Regions from separate parts of the Insulibacter thermoxylanivorax genome, predicted to be linked through region 2. Evidence: predicted binding sites of a transcription regulator. Region 2 holds the regulator's gene; each other region holds the start of a gene.
What was found. The regulator Rex, encoded in region 2, represses fermentation and respiration genes when NADH is low (regulators of the CRP and FNR family bind a similar motif). The targets are predictions, from matches to a motif close to TTGTGAAATATTTCACAA.

Region 1: the regulator Rex is predicted to act here: its motif matches at 3,510-3,527, upstream of adhE (bifunctional acetaldehyde-CoA/alcohol dehydrogenase).
Region 3: the regulator Rex is predicted to act here: its motif matches at 4,402-4,419, upstream of PRECH8_RS05925 (DoxX family membrane protein).

Annotation. Positions count from the first base shown of each region.
Region 1 covers NZ_BMAQ01000007.1:3,205-8,752, reverse strand. The annotation lists gene PRECH8_RS05525 (YitT family protein) at 1-171, shown strand, start outside; gene PRECH8_RS05520 (hypothetical protein) at 337-531, shown strand; gene adhE (bifunctional acetaldehyde-CoA/alcohol dehydrogenase) at 704-3,304, opposite strand; gene PRECH8_RS05510 (putative glycoside hydrolase) at 3,723-4,910, shown strand; gene pfkA (6-phosphofructokinase) at 4,985-5,548, opposite strand, start outside.
Region 2 covers NZ_BMAQ01000001.1:215,104-220,651, reverse strand. The annotation lists gene PRECH8_RS01110 (AAA family ATPase) at 1-503, opposite strand, end outside; gene PRECH8_RS01105 (hypothetical protein) at 496-933, opposite strand; gene PRECH8_RS01100 (cell wall elongation regulator TseB-like domain-containing protein) at 1,145-1,675, opposite strand; gene PRECH8_RS01095 (amidohydrolase) at 1,668-2,921, opposite strand; gene PRECH8_RS01090 (redox-sensing transcriptional repressor Rex) at 3,006-3,629, opposite strand; gene dinG (ATP-dependent DNA helicase DinG) at 3,650-5,548, opposite strand, start outside.
Region 3 covers NZ_BMAQ01000008.1:85,820-91,367, forward strand. The annotation lists gene PRECH8_RS05915 (right-handed parallel beta-helix repeat-containing protein) at 1-2,759, shown strand, start outside; gene PRECH8_RS05920 (LysM peptidoglycan-binding domain-containing protein) at 2,878-3,690, shown strand; gene PRECH8_RS05925 (DoxX family membrane protein) at 3,788-4,324, opposite strand; gene PRECH8_RS05930 (DoxX family membrane protein) at 4,737-5,336, shown strand; gene PRECH8_RS05935 (iron-containing alcohol dehydrogenase) at 5,434-5,548, opposite strand, start outside.

The sequences.
Region 1 (5,548 bases), on a different contig from region 2:
ATCAAGACCACCGGCGCTTACAGCGAACAGGAGAGAGACATGCTCATGACGGTGACGACGCGGTATGAGCTCGCGGAACTCAAACGCATGATCCGCCAGGTCGATCCAAAGGCCTTCGTCAACATCGTCGAGACGGCAGAGGTGATCGGCGACTTTCGCAAAAATCACTGACGATCATTGCCAAGTACGCTCAGCTCACTGGATTATGATATACTAGAATAGAATCGGGTTAGAGCTTCAATTGAATACATTCTGGCACCGGAACCACGGCTGCACCGTTAGTTGAAACAGCTTTTTCTAATCGCAAGACCATATTCGATTGGAAGGGTGATTCACATGCAGATGGAAACCGTAACTCTGTCCAGAATTGTAAAGAAGTATATCCCGGAACTATACCCCACGCTGACGCCCAAAGAACTGAACACCAAGATCGTGCTGAGAGACGGAGAGCATCAGCTGGATGCAGAAGACGTCATCGAGATCGTTCAGCGCAGCATCTGCGAACATCAGAAATATTCCCTTATTCAATAAGAGAAGTCCCTGTTAAGCTGCCGCAGCAGTCTTATCAGGGACTTATCAACATTCAACAGATAGGATGGAATTGAGGTGTGGCGTTAGAATAATCGAGCATTAGACTTCGAATTTTGAATTTGCTCTTCGCTGCAGATCTGACCTATACAGGTTCGATCTCAAACGTACGACTTTATACGCCTTTGTAGGCTTGACGGTAGATTTCCTCCAGCTCGGACACGAGCGGCAGCTTCGGATTCGCCGTGGTGCATTGGTCTTCGAAGGCCATATCCGCAAGCTTCGGAACCATCCGTTCGAATTCGTCCTTCGGAATGCCGTTCGCTTCGAGGCTCATCGGGATCTCCAGCTCTTTCGCGAGATCAATGACGGCCTTGATCAAGCTCTCGACCCCTTCTTCCGTCGTTCTGGCCGGCAGACCGAGCGCTCTGGCGATCTCCGCATAGCGCTTGTCAGCGATGAAGCTCTCGTATTTTGGGAAGGAGACGAACTTCGTCGGCTTCGTCGCATTGTAGCGTATGACGTGCGGCATCAGGACGGCATTCGCACGGCCGTGCGCGATCTTGAAGGCACCGCCAAGCTTGTGCGCCAAGCTGTGGTTAATGCCCAGGAACGCGTTGGAGAAAGCCATCCCCGCGATCGTCGAAGCGTTGTGCATCTTCTCTCTCGCCAATTCGTCGCTGCTGCCATGGTGATAAGCCCGCGGCAAGTATTCGAAGACCAGTTGGATTGCCTTGATCGCCAGTCCGTCTGTGTAGTCATTCGCCATATTCGATACGTAAGCCTCGATGGCGTGAGTCAGCACGTCCATACCTGTATCTGCGGTAACGGTCTTCGGCACGGACATCACATAGGTCGGGTCGATGATCGCTACGTCCGGTGTAAGTTCATAGTCCGCGAGCGGGTATTTCGTATTGGCCTTCTTGTCGGTGATGACCGAGAAGGATGTCACTTCGGAACCCGTACCCGAAGTGGTCGGGATGGCGACGAATTTCGCCTTGCGGCCGAGTTTGGGATATTTGAAGACGCGCTTGCGGATATCCAAGAACTTCTGCTTCAGTCCCATGAAGTCAACATCCGGATATTCGTAGAACAGCCACATCGCCTTCGCTGCGTCCATCGGAGAACCTCCGCCCAGCGCGATGATCACGTCCGGCTGGAAGTTGCGCATCATCTCGACGCCCTTCATCACCGTCTCGATGGACGGATCCGGTTCAACCTCAGAGAAAATCTCGCTGTGTACATAATCCCGTCTCTTGCGCAGATAGTACAGTACTTTATCCACATAGCCCAGCTTCACCATACCTGGGTCCGTCACGATGAAGGCACGAGAGATCTCCGGCATCTTCTCCAGGTATTGCGTTGCATTTTTTTCAAAGTAGATTTTCGGAGGTATTTTGAACCACTGCATATTAACCCTTCTTTGTGAAATTTTCTTGATATTGATGAGATTGATCGTCGATACGTTGGTCGATACAGAGTTGCCTCCGTAGGTGCCGCAGCCAAGAGTCAGCGAAGGGATATATGCATTGTAGATGTCGCCGATTGCCCCCTGCGAAGATGGCAGGTTGGAGATGATCCGGCCTGCCAGCATCCGTTCACCAAAGGCGCGGATGACCTTCTCATCACGGGAATGAATGACCGCGGAGTGCCCTAATCCGCCGAAGCGCAGCATCTGCTCTGCCCGTTCGAATCCTTCCTCCGTGCTGTTCACCTTATAGCAGGCCAGCACTGGGCTTAACTTCTCGCGGGACAGCGGCTCTTCCGGACCTACGGTTTCTGCCTCGGCAATCAGGATCTTCGTGCCCTCCGGCACCTTTACCCCTGCCAGTTCAGCGATCTTCGCCGCCGGCATGCCGACGATCACCGGATTCACCGCACCGTTTTCTTTGATGACCACTTTCTCGACCTTGGCCTTCTCGGCTTTCGTCAGGAAGTAGCAGTTGTTGGCGATCAGTTCTTTTTTCACTTCATTGTAGATTTCCTTATCGATGATAACCGCTTGTTCCGAAGCGCAGATCATCCCGTTGTCGAAGGTCTTCGACAGGATGAGATCGGTTACGGCCTGATTGATGTTCGCCGTCTTCTCGATATAACAAGGCACGTTGCCCGGACCGACGCCAAGTGCTGGTTTGCCCGAGCTGTAAGCGGACTTCACCATGCCGGAGCCGCCTGTTGCGAGAATCAGCGATACGCCCGGATGCTGCATGAGGGCTTGCGTCTTCTCGATCGCCGGATGTTCGATCCACTGGATGCAATGCTCCGGTGCACCTGCTCTTACGGCCGCTTCATACACCACTCTCGCCGCTTCCTTGCTGCACTCTTGAGCAGACGGGTGGAAGGCGAAGATGATCGGGTTCCGCGTTTTGATCGCGATCAGGGATTTGAACATCGTCGTCGAGGTTGGGTTCGTGACCGGCGTCACTCCGGCGACCACTCCAACGGGTTCTGCGATCTCGATGATGCCTTCATATTCGTTCTCGCGGATCACGCCGACGGTTTTGTCGTATTTGATATTATTGTAGATATACTCCGTTGCGAAGATGTTCTTGATGATCTTGTCTTCATAGACGCCGCGCTTCGTTTCCTCGATGGCCAGCTTCGCCAGACGCATGTGATCGTTCAGACCTGCCAACGCCATCTCCTTCACGATGCGGTCGATGGTTTCTTGGTCGTATTCCCTAAACTTCTTCAGTGCAGCCTGCGCATTGGCAACCAGCACGTCCACTTCGTTAGCCATGTTCTGCTCGCTCATGACTTTCTCTTTGGTCGACATTTTGGTTTCCTCCTTTTTGGCGTACTCCTTTTTTTGTTGCGGCACTGGGACATTTTTTCAATTGGTATGATTGGACCTTTTTAGTCCCTAGTGGATGTTTTGCGTCCCGATTACCGTAAAAAAATTTGAGTTTTTTCAGAAAGCTTTCTTTACTCATATTATAATCGGACTTTGTGAAAAATGGAACATAGTGTCGATGACAATATTGTGAATATTTTCACATGATCGAATGTAAAGCGTTTTATTTCAGCTTATTTTGAGAAAAAATGCTCTTAAGGGAGAAAGTCCGACAAACTTCCTCAAATTTCTTTGCTTTCCCCCTACTCGCTTCCTATTCCCTCATATATAATAAAGGAAAATGCCGGTCCACGGGTGAATGGCCCGTGTCGACGTCATGAACTAATATGGGGGAGACAAGATGGAATTATTGTTATCTGCTTTGTTATACATATTCGGGCTCGGCATCGGTGAAGATGCGCGTCCGGTAACCTTCGAACAACTCGTCGCTGCAGCCATCCAATTTCACGAACAACGCCAAGTCGTCCCAGAGATCGTCGACCCTGAGACCGGAAAACTCAATGCCGCCGGCAAGATCGATCCCGATCCTGATGCTCCTAAGATCAAAGGCATCTATATGACAGGGCCTACGGCCGGGATCTCCCGTTTCGACAAGCTGATCCAACTCATCCAAGATACGGAACTCAATGCCGTCGTCATCGACGTCAAGGAAGACCACGGCTACATGACCTTCGAACCAGCAGATCCTGAGCTTAAGGCGATCGGCAACTACAAAAAGTGGATACGGGACATTCACCATGTCATGAATACGCTTAAAGAGAACGACATCTACCCAATCGCCCGCATCGTCGTCTTCAAGGATACGGTGCTGGCGAATCAGCGGCCGGATCTGTCCTTCCTGCGGCCTGACGGCACCGTCTGGCACAACGGCAAGGCCAATCCCGAAAGCTTCGTCAATCCATACATGAAGGAAGTGTGGGACTACAACATCAAAGTGGCGAAGGAAGCCGTCGCTCTTGGTTTTAGAGAGATCCAATTCGACTACGTGCGCTTCCCTGAGGGCTTTGAGACACGGGCAGATTCCTTGATCTATGCGCAGGACGAACGCTCCCGGGTCGATGTTGTAGCAGACTTCGTCAAGTATGCGCGCGAGGAACTGAACCCGCTGGATGTCCGCGTCTCTGTGGACATCTTCGGCTATGCCGCATCCGTGCCTGCAGCAGAAGGAATCGGACAGGATTTTAACAAGATCTCGACCTATGTCGACGTGATCAGTCCGATGGTCTATCCGAGCCATTACAGCACCGGCTGGTTCGGTTTGACTGTACCGGATGCCCACCCGTACGAGACAATCTTCGGTGCGATGATGGATACTCATAAGAAGCTGGAGGAGATTGCGGAGGTCAAACCGATCATCCGGCCCTGGATTCAGGATTTCACCGCCACCTGGGTGCCCGGGCACATTCGCTACGGCGTGAAAGAGATCGAGGATCAGATCCGTGCCTTGCATGATGCGGGCATCGAGGAGTTCCTCCTCTGGAATTCCAGCAACGTCTACACCGAAGGCGTTAATTATGATCTAAAATGAAGAAAGGACGGATATCCAGTATCTGGTATCCGTCCTTTCTGTTATCATATCGCACATCAACCACAAGTTCGATCTTACTGCGACAGGCGCATCGCCAGTTCATACAGCTCCATATTGAACGGACGCTTCGTATTGATGACGACTTCGATGTCTGTCAACACTTCTTCTCCGTTGATGATGCCGCAGCTCTTGCCCGATTCGCCCTCGATCAACTTGCGCACTGCGAAGTCACCGAGTCTGGATGCGAGGATGCGGTCGTTGTGCGTCGGAGTTCCGCCGCGCTGGATATGCCCCAGCACCGTTACCCGCGGTTCGATTCCGAAGCGCTCGATCTCCTCTGCGATATGTTCACCCTTGCCTACGCCTTCTGCCACAACGATGATCGAATGGCGCTTGCCGTGGGCGAAGTTCTCCCGCATACGGGTTGCGATTTGCTCCAGATCGAACTTCACCTCCGGCACCAGGATCGCTTCTGCACCGCTCGCCAGTCCCGCATACAGAGCGATGTCCCCGCAGTGTCTGCCCATGACCTCGACCACGGAAGTACGCTCATGAGAAGTCATCGTATCGCGAAGTTTATTGACCGCATCGACGACGATGCTCACCGCCGTATCGAAACCGATCGTAAAGTCAGTGAA
Region 2 (5,548 bases):
TCCTTGCCTTCCTTGTGGGCGCGGCTGCGCGCATCCTTGAACAGATCGCGGATCCGGCTCGCTCCGACACCGACATACATCTCGACGAATTCACTGCCGGAGGCCGCGATGAACACCGAGTCGGTATAATGGGCTGCCGCCTTGGCCAGCAAGGTCTTCCCTGTTCCGGGAGGGCCGGTCAGCAGGATCCCCTTGAGCGGCCGGATGCCCATCTTCTTGATCTCTTCATGCTTAATCAGAAAATCCATTGCTTCGATGATCTCCTGCTTGGCTCGATCCTGTCCGCCGATCTCATCGAAGCTGATCTTACTCGTGACTACGGCCCGTTTCGTCTTTTTCTCTGCGGCTGCGCCGATGCCGCCGCGTTGACGGAGCATCAACAACATCATCGTACCTATGAAGCCGACAAACAATAGCGGAACGATATTCACACCGATATAAGCTAAGAAAATCACCAATACTGGAATCGTACCGATCAGAATCTCCTTGCCGTATTTACTCACTGGTCCACACCCCCATCAGCGCGGGCATGCGTTCCAGCAAGACAAACTTCACATGATCTCCATCCACCAGCCGGATATAGACATAGGTGTCATCGATGGCCGTATCGATGCTCATCCCTGCAAGCTTGTTCGCTTCTAGGATCTTCGGCAGGTCGCTGTAACTTCTCTTCTCCATCACCTCAGCGACCTCGAAGAGCACCTGGGACCACCATTCATCCAAGCGCTCACTGGCATGATCGATGATATCGATTTTTAGATTCCTGCCGCCTATGGCATTAGCAGCCTCACGATGCAAGGCATCGATAACCCCGTGAAGATCCGCTTCTTTGTTGACGACAAGGCGCAGGTTCACGGCTCCTTGCGCGAACTCAACGGAAGCTTCTTCCACGCCGGGGAATTTCTTTGCGGTTTCTACGATTGGATTCTTCATTGCTACGCTATGATAAACAGACCATCCGCCAAACAAGACAAGCGAACTTACGGCGATACTTATGATGATAGGCGTGAGACGTAAATTCATCATCACGGCTCCTTTCTATATCACCTTCGATAAACTAGGATATATACGAATTATATTGATAGTAGTATATATCACAGTATATCACAGTCGCTTGCTGTCTGACGGATGTAAAGTGTGGAAGTCACCGGCCGAGGCGGAGTGTCTCGATCAACTTGCCGTCTTCGAAGCGTATGTAAGCATAGTAATAGATTTCGCCGTCAGGGTGCGGAACCTTGTAGTAGACTTCATAGCACAACTCGTCTTGCCAAACGCCCGGCGTCACACGAATGATCGACGCTAACGGGCTGCTGTTCAGAACGATCCGCCGCGTTTCATCCTCTGTGATTCCTTCCTCCAACGGTTTGACGATGGTTTGCTCTTCGGATACCCATACGATCTTCGCTTGTCCTTCCTCATCCATCCCTTGGATGATGAACCAGGGCTGCTCGCCGTTATAGGTTTCGGAGGACCATACTTCGATTAGCTGGCCGGCATAGACCGCCTCGCTGACGCTCATATCCCGCTGTTCCCAATACGATGCATGGATCGATACATACCAGCGATGTAAGAGGAAGAGAGCCAGAAGCACAAGGGTGACACTGCTGATGATGGCCGCCCGAATGGTACGGCGCCTGCTCTCTTCCCGCCATTCTTCCAATCTGCTTCTAGCCATTTAACCGTTCAAAGCATCTTGCCGCTTCCCAGCGGATCTGCTCTTCGTCCAGAGTCGTTAGTGCTCGATTCTTTAACAGCTGTCTGCCATCAACCCATACATCGGTAACATCATGTTGGGAAGCGGAATACACGATATGCGAAACCAGATCCGTATGCGGGATCATATGCGGTTGATCGATGTCAATGGCGATGATATCCGCTTTGCAACCGGGTTTTAAGAGTCCCACCTCATCAAGCCAGATCGACTCAGCGCCTGCGATCGTACCCATGCGAAGCGCCGTTAACGCCGGCACTACGGTCGGATCATACGTAACCCCTTTGTGCAGCAGTGCGGCCAACCGAATCTCCTCAAACATGTCCAAATTGTTGTTGCTGGCCGAGCTGTCAGTGCCCAAGGAGACTTTCACCCCGGCACGCAGCAGTTCCGGGACACGGGCGATGCCGCTTGCCAGCTTTAAATTGCTGCCAGGATTGTGGGAGACTCGCACATCATATTCAGCCAAGATGCTGATCTCCTCATCCGTCAGGTGGACGGCGTGAGCCAGCAGACAAGGCCTGTCGAACACACCGAGCTTCAGCAGATGCTCGACGGGTCTTGCGCCGTAATCCTTCACATTCTGTTCCACTTCCTTGATCGTCTCTGACATATGCGTATGGATGGGCAGATTCAGATCGCGGGAAGCCTCGACGAATTGTTCAATATAATCCGGCGGGCATGTATAAGGGGCATGCGGCGACAGCATCGTCGTGATCCGGCCATCGGCTTTGCCGTGCCATTCCTTTGCGAAGTTAACGGCATGCTGCAGCTTCGCCTGCTGCTCCTCCTTCGAGCACAGACCGATAACGCCCCGCGTCAAGACGGCGCGCATGCCCGACTCTTCCACAGCAGCGGCGATCACCTCCGTATGATCGTACATATCAACGAAGGTCGTCGTTCCGCCCTTGATCATCTCGACGATGGAGAGCAGCGAACCATAACGCACATCCTGTTCCGTGTACTTCGCTTCCATCGGCCACATATGATCTTCAAGCCATACTTGCAATGCCAGATCATCAGCATAGCCTCTTAGGAGAGACATCGGCGTGTGACCGTGGGTATTGACCAGGCCGGGCATGAACAGTTTCCCTTTGCCGCTGATCGTCTCATCCGCCTGCCAATCTTCCGGCGCCTGCCCGCCGACTTGAATGATCCGGTCATCCTCGATCAGCAGATCACCGGAGGCATACAAGTTCTGTTCATCCATCGTTAGATACAGCCCATCTTTGATCCTTATACGCAAAGCTCCCTACCTCCTGACTATTCTTCCTCTTACAAGTAATCCCAGAACTCACTCCAGATAATATGCCAAGCTTAACAGATCTGCTGTAAAATCTGCATAATGCACCCGGATGTGCTCGGGCACTTTAATGATCGTCGGCGCAAAGTTCAGGATCCCCTCAATGCCTGCCTCAACCAATTGATCAGCGACGTTCTGCGCCTCCGATGCAGGCACGGTGATGATCCCTACCCGGATGTTCTCGGCTCTAATCTTCTCATGCATCTGACTGAGCGGCAGTACAGTCAGATGATTAATCGTCTGGCCGATTTTGTCTGGATGATTATCGAAGACCGCTTGGATCTTCATATTGTCCTTCTGATACATATTGTAGTTGCAGAGGGCAACCCCCAGATTACCCGCCCCGATCAGCGCCACATTGATCGTCTGATCAAGCTTTAAGATCTGCCGGATCTTCTCGATCAAATAACTGACATCATAACCTATCCCCTTCTTGCCGAACTCTCCGAAGTACGCTAGATCCTTGCGGATCTGAGCCGGATTGAGATCAAGCCGATTGCCCAGTTCCTGAGATGACACCGTTTGAACATTTCTCATGCTCAGCTCATTCAGATAGCGAAGGTAGATCGGCAAACGACGCACGACGGTTTCGGATATTTTGAGCGAAGACTTCATACTACCCCTTCCCTTCATCGTCAAGTATATGAAGACTGCAGCCACTCTCGAATACGTGCGGCCATGTCAGCAGCAGCGGATTGCTCCATACGCGGTTTAGGCAGCGATCGCAAGAAATATTTGCCATACTGCGTATCGATCACTCGAGTATCATACACGACAACGATTCCTCTGTCATTAACCGTGCGCACAAGCCTGCCGAAGCCTTGCTTGAACTGGATAACCGCCTGCGGTACGGAATATTTCATGAATGGATTCATGTTGCGGCTCTTCATATATTCGCTCTTCGCTTCCACATAAGGGTGATTCGGCGGCTGGAAAGGCAGTCTGACGATCGCCAGAACGCTTAACGCATCACCCGGGATATCCACCCCTTCCCAGAAGCTGGAGGTGCCAAGCAGCACGCATTTGGGCGTTTCTTGGAACATGCGAATCAGCTTGCTGCGGTTTGTGCTCTCGATTCCCTGTCCAAGCACCTGCATATGGTGCTGGGTCAGGCGGTTCTTGAGCTCACCGTGCACTTGCCGCAGCATCTTGTACGAGGTGAAGAGCACCATCATCCTGCCTTCGCTGACCAGCGAGATCTCAGCCAGCGAACGAACCAGCATCTCGAGGAAGCGATTGTCGGCGTGTGAACCGCGTATGCTTGGAAAATCCCGCGGGATCAAGACAAGTGCCTGTTCATCATAACGGAACGGCGAAGGGAGCTGGACCGTCTTCACCTGTCCTTCGTCATGGGCTTCCTTAAGTCCTAGCTGTTCAACCACATAATCAAAGGTTTGATTAACGGACAAGGTGGCAGAGGTCAGCACGACGCTCTCCTTCTGATCGAATAACTGGTCCTTGAGCAGCTCACTCACATCGATCGGCACGCTCATGAACGACAGCGAGCGATGCTTGTAGAAGGCATTCGCCTCAATCCAGTAAACATAATTAGGATCATCAAGCTGGATCAAGAAGCGCAGGTGGTCTCGGATTTTCACAAGGTTCACGATATTGCCGCTGAGGTCCGTGACCGCACTCTGCAGATTGTAACTGCTCTCAGCTTCCTTCATCCCCGCTGCTACCTTCTCCAGCTTGCGGCAGATGTCCGTTAATTTCATATAGATATTGTCCTCTATATTTACGCAATCATCCCAGTTTCCAGGAAGCTGCTCTTTCTTCAAGCGCAAGACCATGCTGTTGTCCCCTTGGGAAGTGCCGGCGGTTCTCTCCGCAGCTTCGTAGAGAATTCCGGACAAGTGCTCCCAGTCCTGCTTGACCTCATGAATCACCGGGATCAATGTCTCAAGCTGCTCGGCCCATGCCTGACCTTGTTCATGGCCGCTCGCCGCCAGTTGCTCGATCAGCGGATAGATCGCCCCTGATCTCGCATCCTTCACAAGCCAGTTCAAGGGGTTCAAGAAGGAATAGTAGCTGATCTCGATCCCCATATGTTTACTGGCCGTCTGTTCGAAATGATGAGCTTCATCGATGACAAGCAGATCATAATGGGGGATAATCCGGTTCTCCGCCCGGACATCGGTCAGCAGCATCGAATGGTTGGTGATGAGGATATCCGCCTGCGCCGCTTCATTGCGCGACCGATGATAATAGCATCTCCTAAACCATGGGCAGGCGCGGTTCAAACAAGAATTGGTGTCACTTTCCACCGTTCGCCAGAATTCCTTGCCGCGGGGGTTCAGGTGCAGTTCTTCATCATCCCCGGCTTCCGTCTCCCCAAGCCATACGAGGATCTGAGCAGCGGCGATATAATGATCTCGGCTGTCATAATCACGTTGGGTTAGGCGCTGCTCAAACTTGCGCAAGCACAGATAATGGTTCCTGCCTTTGAGGAGTGCAGCTTTGAACGGGTAAGGCGAGATTTCCATGAGCAGCGGAAGATCACGCTGCCGGAGCTGCTCCTGCAGATTGATCGT
Region 3 (5,548 bases), on a different contig from region 2:
GGGCTGCGGCTAATGCAGCAGGTACATTCACTTTAAATCTTGGGCGAGAGCTGATCGTTCAGGACCACGCTGGTGAAGCCGGTGAAGTGGTCGAGATCCCGGTCGAATTAAGCAGAGGGGAAAACCGCTTCAGCTTGACCTTCATCCCTGATGATACACAGCTGTTGACCAGCTACGATAAGATTGTCACGAATTTCATGGTTGAAGTAAGAACTTATCAAGAAGACGGAGATATCTATGTATCGCCTCTGGGTACACCGCTTGGTGATGGATCTAGAGAGAAGCCTTTGGATCTGGATACAGCGATTGACTTTGTATTGCCTGGTCAGAAGATCATCGTAATGGATGGAACGTACAAGCGAAACTCGAAGCTGGAGATTAAGAAATACAACGACGGCCGGCCCGATGCGATGAAGATGCTGTATGCTGAAGAAGGCACGCGTCCTGTGATCGATTTCGATAAGAAATCCGAGGGCGTTGTGCACAGCGGGAATTACTGGCATGTGAAGGGACTGGACTTCGCACGCAGTGCACCTAATACGAAAGGTTATACCCTGGGCGGCAGCCATAACATCATCGAGTTGAACCGATTCTATGAACATGGCGATACAGGGATGCAGATCAGCCGAACGGATCAAGCAGCGACCATCGATGAATGGCCATCGTACAATCTGATCCTGAATAATGAATCCTTCGATAACGCGGATCCGTCTCATAACAATGCTGACGGTTTTGCTGCGAAGCTCACTTCTGGGGTAGGCAATGCTTTCATTGGGAATATCGCGCGGAACAATATCGACGACGGCTGGGATCTGTACACCAAAGCAGGCCAAGGAGCCATAGGACCCGTTATTCTCGAGTACAACATCGCTTATCATAATGGCTTCCTGTCGGATGGGACAGTGGGCAACGGCGATAAGAACGGCTTTAAGCTTGGCGGTGAAGGTATTCATGTACCGCATATCGTTCGATATAATATTGCCTTTGAGAACGGGGCAGTAGGATTCACCAGCAACAGCAACCCCGGTGTGATCATCGAGGACAGCATCTCGTTTAACAATGACGGGGCGAACCTCCATCTCTCTACCTACACTGGTATAGAGGAAGACTTTCAACTGAACGGATTCGTATCGTATCGAACGAAAGGGACGGCAAGGGATGTTGTACCGGAGAGACTGAAGTCGAAGGATAATTTCTTGTTCGATGGGACTAGATCGGTCAATGCAGCCGGCATCGCTTTAAGCGATGAGAACTTCGCAAGCCTGGAACCTAAGCTGCCATTTGAAAGGGATGAGAACGGTAATCTCGTCTTAGGAGATTTCTTGAGATTCATCGCTCCGGAAATACCTGATGATGACGATGATACACAAGATCCGACGGATCCGACTGATCCATCAGAGCCTGGCGATAACGATGATACAGATGAGCCGACGGATCCAACTGATCCGTCCGAGCCTGGTGACGGTGACAGTGAAGAACCTAAGAAGCCGGGCGGCGGAGGTCCGGGATATGTCATCATCGGCACGCCGACTCCTTCGACTCCAACCGCGAAGTATGATCTGTCGGTAGGAGAAGACGGAAGCGTTAAGATAACAGTTGAGACATCAACGAATGAAGCGGGCGTGAGGATCGCCGTGATCGATGAGAAGCTCATGGATCGGGCGATGAATGAAGCCGCGGCAGACGCAATGGCCCGCAAGCACATCATCATCGATGCGGCGGATGATACAGCAGCTGCTGATCATTATGCCATCACGATTCCGGCTAATGTGTTTGACAAGGATGCAGAAGATCTGCTTGTGACACTTCGTACCGATGCTCTGACGATGACACTGTCCAGCGATATGTTCGCAGGTGAAACGTTGGATGCGGATCAGCTCACCTTCAACATTCGCATTGTTCAGCCTGATGAACATCGCATGGTACAACTCGCTGATCGTCCAGCCTATGAAATCTTCATCTCAGATGGCGATAAGCGCATCGCTTGGAGCCATCCAAGGTCTGCTGTTCGCGTTGAGATTCCATATAAGCCGTCTGCTGCAGAAACGAACCATGAATTCATCGTCGTCTGGCATATCGATGAACAAGGAAGGATCACAACGATCACGAACGGCAGATATGCGGCGGAGACGGAGAGCGTTGCCTTCACGACAACACACTTCAGCCGGTTCGCGATTGCATACGCTGCCAAGACCTTCGCAGATCTAGCTGCATATCCTTGGGCGAAGCATGAGATTGAAGTCATGGCAGCGAAAGAAGTGATCAAAGGTGTATCCGCCGATGCATTCGCTCCGGGACAGACGCTGACGAGAGCGGACTATGCTCTGCTTCTGACAAGGGTATTTGAGCTCGAAGGCCTGGTCGATGGGATTCATGCTCAACAATTTGCTGATGTCAAACCTGGTGATTACTATTACGATGCAGTTCAGATCGCAGCAGAACTTAACATCATCAAGGGTACGGGCGACGGCAGTTTCAAACCGCGCGATCCGGTCACGCGGCAGGATATGTTTGTGATGGCAGCGCGCGCGATGCAAGCAGCAGGCAGGTGGGATGACGATGCGGGTGCAGGATTTGATCTGACGGTGTTTGAAGATCATGCGAAGATTTCGTCTTACGCAATCGATGCAATCAGAGGACTGACGAGTGCGGGACTCATCCGCGGAGACGGGACTTTAGTACGCCCGTTGGATCAAGTATCCCGTGCAGAAGCTGCGGTGCTCATCTACCGGTTGTATAACGAGGTACACGCTCGCTGATTATGTCACAGAGGAGGACGGAGACATGCCGTCCTCCTTTTTCTTGGAAATAGGCACTTCTCCCATGCGGTTTGTATATCTTGTTATATAAGAGCCTGTTAAGGGAGTGTGATAGAAGGTGCCTGTCGTGCAAGGTGTTCATATTATCTATACCGTAAGACCGGGCGATACCCTGTACTCCATCGCGCGTCGCTTCGGCAGTGAAGTCCAACTGATCGAGCAGACCAATGCGCTGTTCCCGCCGATCACAGACCCGGGATTGATCTATCCCGGTCAGGTGCTGCTGATTCCGGAGACGGGGATCGGACAGCGGCAAGAGATTACCTATATCGTCAATCCAGGCGACAGCCTGTATACGATCGGCCTGCGTTTCTCCGTCACCCCGGATATTCTCGCCGGCCTCAACCCGCAGATCACCAATATAAATCTCATCTATGCCGATCTCCCGTTGGAGGTGCCGGCCTTCATCTACAGTGTGGAACGCGGGCAGTCCCTCTACTCGATCTCGAGGGAGTTGGGGGTGCCGATGAACGCGATCATCCAGGCCAATGCCAACCGGCCTGGTTTCTCACCTGATCTGCTCTACGAGGATTATGAACTGATCATCCCGCTGCCCGCGTCCCGCAATATCCTTGTTCGCGTGCCGCTGCCCGGTTCACGGATCATGCCCGGTCAAGCCTTGGAAGGGATCGCCAGGGCTTTTGAAGCGGTGATCCATTATCAATTAATCGATGATAACCGACAATCCGTCATCTCAGAGAAAACCTTGTTGGTTTCTGAAGGGGCGCCGGCATTCGGCACCTTCTCATCTGCTTTGCGGTATGAGCGCCAGCCGACAACTTCGTCGGGAGAGCTATGGGTATATGCCCGAAGTGCGAGGGATGGACGGATCATCGATCTGGTGCAGGTGAGGGTGATTATAGGCGAGTAGGAATGAGGAGCGGAAGATCATGAAGCAGCCATACAGTCAAGCAGTCCCTTAGGAGTTTGACTCCCCAGGGACTGCTTAATTATACAACGATGGTGTATTACACGGCAGGACGGGTGCCGGGTTTGACCGCGGTGTCTTGATTGGCTGCTGTTTTCCCCTTGCGAGCGAAAACCTTCCTTAGGAACGGCATGAGGTAATAGTCGATGCCGAACCGTCCTGCATGGTGACCGGCCATGAAGATGATGCCGCCGATCAGGACCATCCATGGATTGGTGCTGATGGTGCCGGCAAAGAGGAACATGAAGTTCATCAGGAGTCCGAAGAAGGCGGCAGCGGCAGTGAGAGCGCCCAGGATTAAACCTAAGCCTACCAGAAACTCACCGACAGGGATCAAGAAGTTGATGAGTTTCACGTTCGGAAGAGCGAAATGTTCCAAAAATGCTGTATAAGTCGGATAGATCACTTCATCGCCCTTCATGACGGGATTAGCTATGACATTTTTCAGATACCCTTCTGCATTGAACCCGCCGATCAGTTTGTTCCAGCCGGCCGTCAACCAGCTCCAACCGAGATAGACGCGAAGGATCAGCAAGATGCCGGCTGCGTATATGTTTTCTCTTAAGAATTTGACCATGATCATCATCTCCTAATCATTATTTACTAAGGGTTTGATCGAAAGAAATCAATAATTGTGATTTAATTCACAGATATGAGTGAAAAAATTCACAATCCCAGGAATAAAAAGTTCGGCAGCAGATCAGGGACGATATGTTTCCCCGATTCCAAGGATTCAACCAATGGAAGTGCTTCATGCCGATCGACTCCTCTCTGCGATGGTTTGTAACTTAGATCACGATGTTGGCGTGACTTTTGTTAGTGATCTTTGTTACACTTTTACTATAACATAGATATTGGAAAATGTGAATGTGATAAATTTCACAATTATGTGAACATCACTTCGACATTTTCTGCACGATTTCACTGTGTTATGATAGCAGTGAAATTAGACAATTAGACAATCTTGGAAAGACGAGGAGAGTGTGATCATGGCAAAGGCGAAATCCGTAGTGCGCAAAGGAGACTACATCATCGTCAAGGAAAATCCGGTCTCGATGTTTCTGTTCAGCAGTACCAAATCCGCTTGGATCTGGCTGATCATCCGCTTGTATCTGGGGTATGTGTGGCTTAAGGCGGGTCTTGGCAAGTTCGGCAGCGAGGCTTGGACAGGCAGTGAAGCAGGGGCGGCGATCCGCGGGTTTGTAAACGGCGCCCTGGCGAAAGCAGAAGCAGGTGCAGATGTTTCAGGCTGGTATGCGGCATTTCTGGAACATGTGGTGCTGCCGAATGCGGCGATCTTCTCTTATCTGGTGGTCTTCGGTGAGATTGCTGTAGGACTGGGCTTGATCCTCGGACTGTTGACGGGAATCGCAGCCTTCTTCGGTGCACTGATGAATGTCAGCTTCTTGTTCGCTGGGACGCTCAGCTCGAACCCGCTGCTGTTCATCTTGGCGACGTGGATCGTGCTGGCCTGGAAGGTGGCGGGCTGGTACGGGTTGGACCGCTGGGCACTCCTCAAGCTGGGCACGCCGTGGGACTATGTTGAGGGCAAAAAATCAAAGCCCAATAAAGGTCAATCCGACGAATAATCAGAATCCTAACAATACGCATCCTGTAAACAAGAAAAGGCTGGATTCGCCCATGGGGCGGACCCAGCCTTTTGCTTGCTGCTTTACTTGAGCTGCTTTACAAACTCATGCGAAGGATCTCCTTAACATCTTCTTGGTGCAGCTCTTTGAATTGGCCGATTGGACCGAACCTTACGGCTTCTGCGGCCATCTGATCGAGATGTTCATCGCCG